Regions from separate parts of the Cupriavidus sp. H19C3 genome, predicted to be linked through region 2. Evidence: predicted binding sites of a transcription regulator. Region 2 holds the regulator's gene; each other region holds the start of a gene.
The links. Region 2 encodes HrcA, which represses chaperone genes, less so after heat shock. Its sites were predicted from a motif close to TTAGCACTCNNNNNNNNNGAGTGCTAA; they were not measured.
Positions count from the first base shown of each region.

Region 1: rpoH (RNA polymerase sigma factor RpoH) is a predicted target of HrcA. The motif match lies at 1,430-1,456, and genes of this name have one in related genera.
Region 3: groES (co-chaperone GroES) is a predicted target of HrcA. The motif match lies at 640-666, and genes of this name have one in related genera.

Region 1 covers NZ_CP184985.1:2,363,851-2,366,118, reverse strand. The annotation lists gene DFLDMN_RS10955 (SCO family protein) at 1-261, shown strand, start outside; gene rpoH (RNA polymerase sigma factor RpoH) at 344-1,282, opposite strand; gene DFLDMN_RS10945 (pirin family protein) at 1,688-2,268, shown strand, end outside.
Region 2 covers NZ_CP184985.1:116,845-119,112, forward strand. The annotation lists gene DFLDMN_RS00495 (NAD kinase) at 1-524, opposite strand, end outside; gene hrcA (heat-inducible transcriptional repressor HrcA) at 624-1,670, shown strand; gene hemH (ferrochelatase) at 1,683-2,268, shown strand, end outside.
Region 3 covers NZ_CP184985.1:3,934,758-3,937,025, forward strand. The annotation lists gene DFLDMN_RS18180 (DUF899 family protein) at 1-521, shown strand, start outside; gene groES (co-chaperone GroES) at 806-1,096, shown strand; gene groL (chaperonin GroEL) at 1,136-2,268, shown strand, end outside.

The DNA of each region.
Region 1 (2,268 bases), 2.0 Mb from region 2:
GCGCTGTTGGGCCAGTATGTGCCGGCCTTCGATCCGCGCTTCCTGGGCCTGCGCCCCGAGAACGAAGCCGCGCTCAAGAAGGTGACGCAGGACTTCAAGGTGTACTACGCCAAGGTCCCGGGGACATCGCCGAACAACTACACGATGGACCATTCGGCCGGCAGCTATGTCTTCGATCCGAAGGGTCAGCTGCGGCTGTTTATCCGCCACGGGCAGGGTCCCGAGCCGATCGCTCACGACCTCAAGCAACTGCTGTCGTAACGCCCGAGCCAGCCAGGAAAAGAAAAAGCCGGTCCGAAGACCGGCTTTTTTACTGGCGCAGCGCCAGGGCGGGATGCCGCGATCAGGCGAAAGCCTGCAGCGCGCCCTTCATCTTCTTCATGGCCGCCACCTCGATCTGGCGAATGCGCTCGGCCGATACGCCGAACTCGTCAGCCAGCTCGTGCAGCGTGGCGCCACCGGAGCCGTCGTCGTTGACCTGCAGCCAGCGCGCCTCGATGATGCGGCGGCTGCGCGGGTCGAGACGCGTCAGGGCGTCTTCCAGCCCTTCTACCTGCATGCGGTCCTGGCGCTTGGCCTCGAGCACGCGGGTCGGCTCGTTGTGGTTGTCGGCCAGGTATGCGATCGGCGCGAATTCTTCCTCGCCGTCGTCGATCTGACCTTCCAGCGCGAGGTCGCCGCCGGACAGGCGGGTTTCCATCTCCATCACTTCCTCGGGCTTGACGTTGAGCTCGCGCGCAACGGCTTCCACCTGTTCGGGCGTGAAGGTATGGGCGCCCTGCTTGTGGCTGCGCAGGTTGAAGAACAGCTTGCGCTGGGCCTTGGTGGTGGCCACCTTGACCATGCGCCAGTTCTTCAGCACGTACTCGTGGATCTCGGCCTTGATCCAGTGGATCGCGTATGACACCAGTCGCACACCCTGATCGGGATCGAAGCGCTTCACCGCCTTCATCAGGCCGATATTGCCTTCCTGGATCAGGTCCGCGTGCGGCAGGCCATAGCCGAGGTACTGGCGCGCGATCGACACCACCAGGCGCAGGTGGGACATCACCAGGCGACGGGCAGCATCGACCGACTCATGGTCGCGCAGCTCGCGCGCCAACGATTGCTCTTCCTCGGGGGTGAGCATGGGGATGCGATGCACGGCCTGGATATACGCGTCCAGGTTGCCCAGATTGCCAGGCAGCGTCAGCGCAAAGCCGGCGCCTATCGGGTTCGACGGAACCGGGGCGGGCAGCCGGCTGGGGGACCTGGTCTTCGCTGCACCGGTCGCATCAGTCATCGCACCGGTCATCGTACCGGTCATCGTACCCATAACAGATTGATCAGCAGACAGGACTGCGTTCACTATGACTCCTTTCGCATCCGGCGGTATGTTGCCGGGTGTAGCCAAATCCACATTGGGTTTGCTACAGCATTGCAACAGATATTAGCACTCATGCCGGACGAGTGCTAAGTTGGAGCGTCAATGGGGTCGATAGTTCCGGACCATTGCTTTCCTATTTTAAATAGCTTTGTGGGACCCGTCGGGCGCGTCCGCTCGGCGCGCGCGGCGAGGTGATCGCTCACAAGAGGATTAGAGGGGCCCGCGCCCATCGGGTTTCGTCGTGAAATCGAGATTCTGTATTGCGCAATTCGCTACACTAAAGTTGTTTTGCGGCATCTTTACCGCACTGGAGTCTCTTCAATGTCTGTTATCGAACACCTGCTCAAACCCCATGTCCGTGACCTCGGCGATATCACCGTCCGGCGCCTGCTGCCAGCCGCCACGGCCCAAACCGTAGGGCCGTTCATCTTCTTCGATCATATGGGGCCGGTGACGATGGCACCGGGCCACGGCATCGACGTGCGCCCGCATCCTCATATCGGCCTGGCCACCGTGACCTATCTGTTCGAGGGCGAGATCATGCACCGGGACAGCCTGGGCAGCGAGCAGGTAATCCGGCCCGGCGACGTGAACTGGATGACCGCGGGCCGCGGCATCACCCATTCCGAACGCTCGCCAGAGGCCGCGCGCGAAGCCGGCCCGCGCCTCCACGGCATCCAGACCTGGGTGGCACTGCCGCAGGCGCATGAGAACGACGCGCCGTCGTTTCACCACCACCCGGGCGCGACCCTGCCGCGCATCGAGCTGCCGGGCGTGCGGATGACGGTGATCGCCGGCGATGCGTTCGGTGCCGAGGCGCCGGTGCGCGTCTACAGCCGCACGCTCTATGTGGCGCTCGAAATGGAAGCGGGCGCGAGCCTGGAGATTCCGGCGGAGCATGT
Region 2 (2,268 bases):
ACCGACACCGCCAGTTCCACCATGCCGGAAATGCCCGAGCGGTTGACCACCACGTCATTGAGCGCCAGCGCGGTAAAGATGATGTCGTCGTCGCGCACCACGCGCGACTCCAGCAGCATGCGGGTCTCGGCCTCGTAGCGGCCGGCCAGCATGGCGGGCAGCACCGCGCTCACATCCTCGAGCGGAATGTCGGTCATGAAGCCGAGGCGCCCATGGTTGACGCCGATCACGGGCACGCCGGCGCCGGCCAGCTGGCGTGCGATGCCCAGCAGCGTGCCGTCGCCGCCTAGCACCACGGCCACATCGGCGGCGCGGCCGATCTCTTCGGGCGTCAGGGCCGGATAGCCGGTCAGGCCGGTGGCCTGCGCGGTCTCGCGTTCGAACACCACGTCCTGGCCGCTGCGGGCGATGCAGGAGGCAATCTCCTCCAGCGGGCCTTCGATGCCGGCGGTCGAGTGCCGGCCCACCAGGGCGACGGTCTTGAACGGCGCGCGCGGCGCGGGGGTCTTGGGGGGGACGGACATGGCGGGATTAGACCATACCGATATGAGGATTGTCAGCAACCGGCCGGCTTCGGGTCCGCGCCGCCCGAAGCGGGAAAACTTGATTAGAATCTGGGCATTATGGACGAACGTTCAAAAACCCTCCTGAAGACGCTGATCGAGCGGTACATCGCCGAGGGCCAGCCCGTGGGGTCACGCACCCTCTCCAGGTACTCGGGCCTCGACCTGTCGCCGGCGACCATTCGCAACGTGATGTCCGATCTTGAGGAGATGGGCTTTATCGCCAGTCCCCATACCTCGGCCGGGCGCGTGCCCACGCCGCGCGGTTACCGCCTGTTCGTCGATACCATGCTGACGGCGCGCTCGCTCGACAGCGCGCCCGAGCTGTCGGCCGAACTGTCGCAGCTGGCCGGCCAGATCCAGGGCCAGCTCGCGGGCCAGCAGCAGACCCCCCAGCGCATGATCACCAGTGCCGCGCACACGCTGTCCAACCTGTCGCGCTTTGCCGGCGTGATCATGACCCCGCGCCGCACGCAGTCGTTCCGGCAAGTGGAATTCATGCGGTTGTCCGACAAGCGCATCCTGCTGATCATCGTCAGCCCGGAAGGGGACGTGCAGAACCGCATCATCCAGACGGAACGGCCGTACACGCCGGCCCAGCTGATCGAGGCCGCCAATTTCTTCAATACCCACTATGCCGGCATGAGCTTCGACGCCGTGCGCGACCATCTGCGGCTGGAACTGCAGGACCTGCGCCGCGACATGTCGGCCCTGATGCAGGCGGCGGTGGAGGCGGGCAGCAGCGCCATGGCCGACGAGGACGATCAGGTTTTCATCTCGGGCGAGCGCAAGCTGCTCGAAGTGGAAGACCTCGCATCCAGCATGGACAAGCTGCGCCGGCTGTTCGACGTGTTCGAGCACAAGACCAACCTGCTGCAGCTGCTCGATGTCTCCAGCCATGCCCAGGGTGTGCAGATCTTTATCGGCGGCGAGAGCCAGCTGGTGCCGATCGAGGACATGGCCGTGATCACCGCGCCGTACGGGGTGGACGGCCAGATCGTCGGCACGCTCGGCGTGATCGGCCCCACGCGCATGGCCTACGAGCGCGTCATTCCCATTGTCGATATCACGGCGCGGCTGCTCTCCAGCGCGCTCAGCCAAAACTAGAATCCAGAACGGATGACGTTTTCCCCTGAACCGACGTACCAGCACGGCCAGGCGCCGCGCACAGCCATCCTGCTCATCAACCTGGGCACACCCGATGCCCCCACGCCCAAGGCGGTCGGCCGCTATCTGGCCGAATTCCTCGGCGATCCGCGCGTGGTCGAGATCCCGCGCATCGCCTGGCTGCCGCTCCTGCATGGGGTGATCCTGCCCATCCGTTCGCGCGCCTCGGCGCTCAAGTACGAATCGATCTGGCTGCGCGAGGCGCATATGACCGGCTCGCCGTTGCTGGTCTATACCGAGCGTCAGGCCCATGCCCTGCAGCAATGCCTGAACCAGCTCGGACACGAGGTCACGGTGGCCTGCGCGATGCGTTACGGCAATCCATCCATCGCCTCGGTGCTGGAGGCGCTGCGCCGGCAGGGGACCGAACAGATCCTGCTGCTGCCGCTGTATCCGCAGTTTTCCGGTACCACCACGGCGACCGCGTTCGACGAGGTGTTCCGCGTGCTGCGGCAGTGGCGCAACCAGCCCGAACTGCGCCTGGTCAAGCATTTCCACGACCATCCGGCCTATATCTCGGCGCTGCACCAGCAGGTAG
Region 3 (2,268 bases), 420 kb from region 2:
ACGTGTTCGACCAGGCCATGCCCGGCGCACCCGGCCAGGTGCGCCTGTCCGAGCTGTTTGCGCCGGGACAGGACACGCTGGTGCTGTACAGCCTGATGTACGGCCCCGCCATGAAGCAGGCCTGCCCGTCCTGCACCTCGATCCTCGATGCGCTCGACGGCGCCGTGCCGCGCGCGCAGCAGCGCATGGGCTTTGCGGTGGTGGCGCGCTCGCCGATCGAGCGCCTCACCGCATACGCCCGGCAGCGCGGCTGGACCCGCATGCGGCTGCTGTCCTCGGCGCGCAACACCTACAACGCCGACTATCACGGCGAAGACGCCGAGGGCCGGCAGACGCCGATGCTCAACGTGTTCACGCGCCGCGGCGGCGAGCTGCGCCATTTCTACGGTACCGAACTGATGTTCACGCCATGCGACCCGGGCCAGGACCCGCGCCATGTCGATCCGGTGTGGCCGCTCTGGAACCTGCTCGACTACACGCCCGAAGGCCGCGGCGACTGGCACCCTTCGCTGTCCTATTGAAGCCGTGCCGGAGCGCCCGGCACCCGGCCCGGGCCATTCCTTGCAAAAAAAAATCGGTAACTAAGGGAAAACCCGTATCAAGTTGCCGCCTTGAAAACGAAATACCCCGTCCCTATAATTAGCACTCGCCGGGCTTGAGTGCTAACAGCTCTCCCCGCAGGTACGATTGTGACGTACCGATAACTTCTGATCTTCCGATCAAACCTTGATGGCCGCCCCGACTGCTAAGACGGGACGGACGGCCATTTGCGAAACAAAACTCACTTTTTGTACTAGGAGTCAGTATGAATCTGCGTCCTTTGCACGACCGTGTGATCGTGAAGCGTCTGGACAACGAAACCAAGACCGCGTCCGGCATCGTGATTCCCGATAACGCCGCAGAGAAGCCCGACCAGGGCGAAGTGCTGGCCATCGGCCCGGGCAAGCGCGACGACAAGGGCAATGCGATCGCTCTCGACGTGAAGGTGGGTGACCGCGTGCTGTTCGGCAAGTATGCCGGCCAGGGCGTGAAGGTGGATGGCCAGGAACTGCTGGTCATGCGCGAAGAAGACATCATGGCCGTGGTCAACAAGTAATCCGCGTCTACCCCGTACAGCATTCAGGAGATTCAGAACATGGCAGCAAAAGACGTAGTGTTCGGCGACGCCGCCCGTGCCAAGATGGTCGAAGGCGTGAACATCCTCGCCAACGCGGTTAAGGTGACCCTGGGTCCGAAGGGCCGTAACGTGGTGCTGGAGCGCAGCTTCGGCGGCCCGACCGTGACCAAGGACGGTGTGTCCGTGGCCAAGGAAATCGAGCTCAAGGACAAGCTGCAGAACATGGGCGCGCAAATGGTCAAGGAAGTGGCTTCCAAGACCAGCGACAACGCCGGTGACGGTACCACCACCGCGACCGTGCTGGCCCAGTCGATCGTGCGCGAAGGCATGAAGTTCGTTGCCGCCGGCATGAACCCGATGGACCTGAAGCGCGGTATCGACAAGGCTGTCGGCGCCGCCGTGGAAGAGCTGAAGAAGATCAGCAAGCCCACCACCACCAGCAAGGAAATCGCCCAGGTTGGCGCCATCTCGGCCAACAGCGACACCTCGATCGGCGAGCGCATCGCCGAGGCCATGGACAAGGTCGGCAAGGAAGGCGTGATCACCGTGGAAGACGGCAAGTCGCTGGCCGACGAGCTCGAAGTCGTGGAAGGCATGCAGTTCGACCGTGGCTACCTGTCGCCGTACTTCATCAACAACCCCGAGAAGCAGGTGGTTGCCCTGGACAGCCCGTTCGTGCTGCTGTTCGACAAGAAGATCTCGAACATCCGCGACCTGCTGCCGGTGCTGGAGCAAGTGGCCAAGGCTGGCCGCCCGCTGCTGATCATCGCTGAAGACGTCGAGGGCGAAGCCCTGGCGACCCTGGTGGTCAACAACATCCGTGGCATCCTGAAGACCGCCGCCGTCAAGGCTCCGGGCTTCGGCGACCGCCGCAAGGCCATGCTGGAAGACATCGCCATCCTGACCGGCGGCACCGTGATCGCCGAGGAAGTGGGTCTGACCCTCGAGAAGGCCACGCTGCAGGACCTGGGCCAGGCCAAGCGCATCGAGATCGGCAAGGAAAACACCATCATCATCGACGGTGCCGGCGACGCATCGGCCATCGAAGGCCGCGTGAAGCAGATCCGCGCCCAGATCGAGGAAGCCACCTCGGACTACGACCGTGAAAAGCTGCAAGAGCGCGTGGCCAAGCTGGCCGGCGGTGTTGCCGT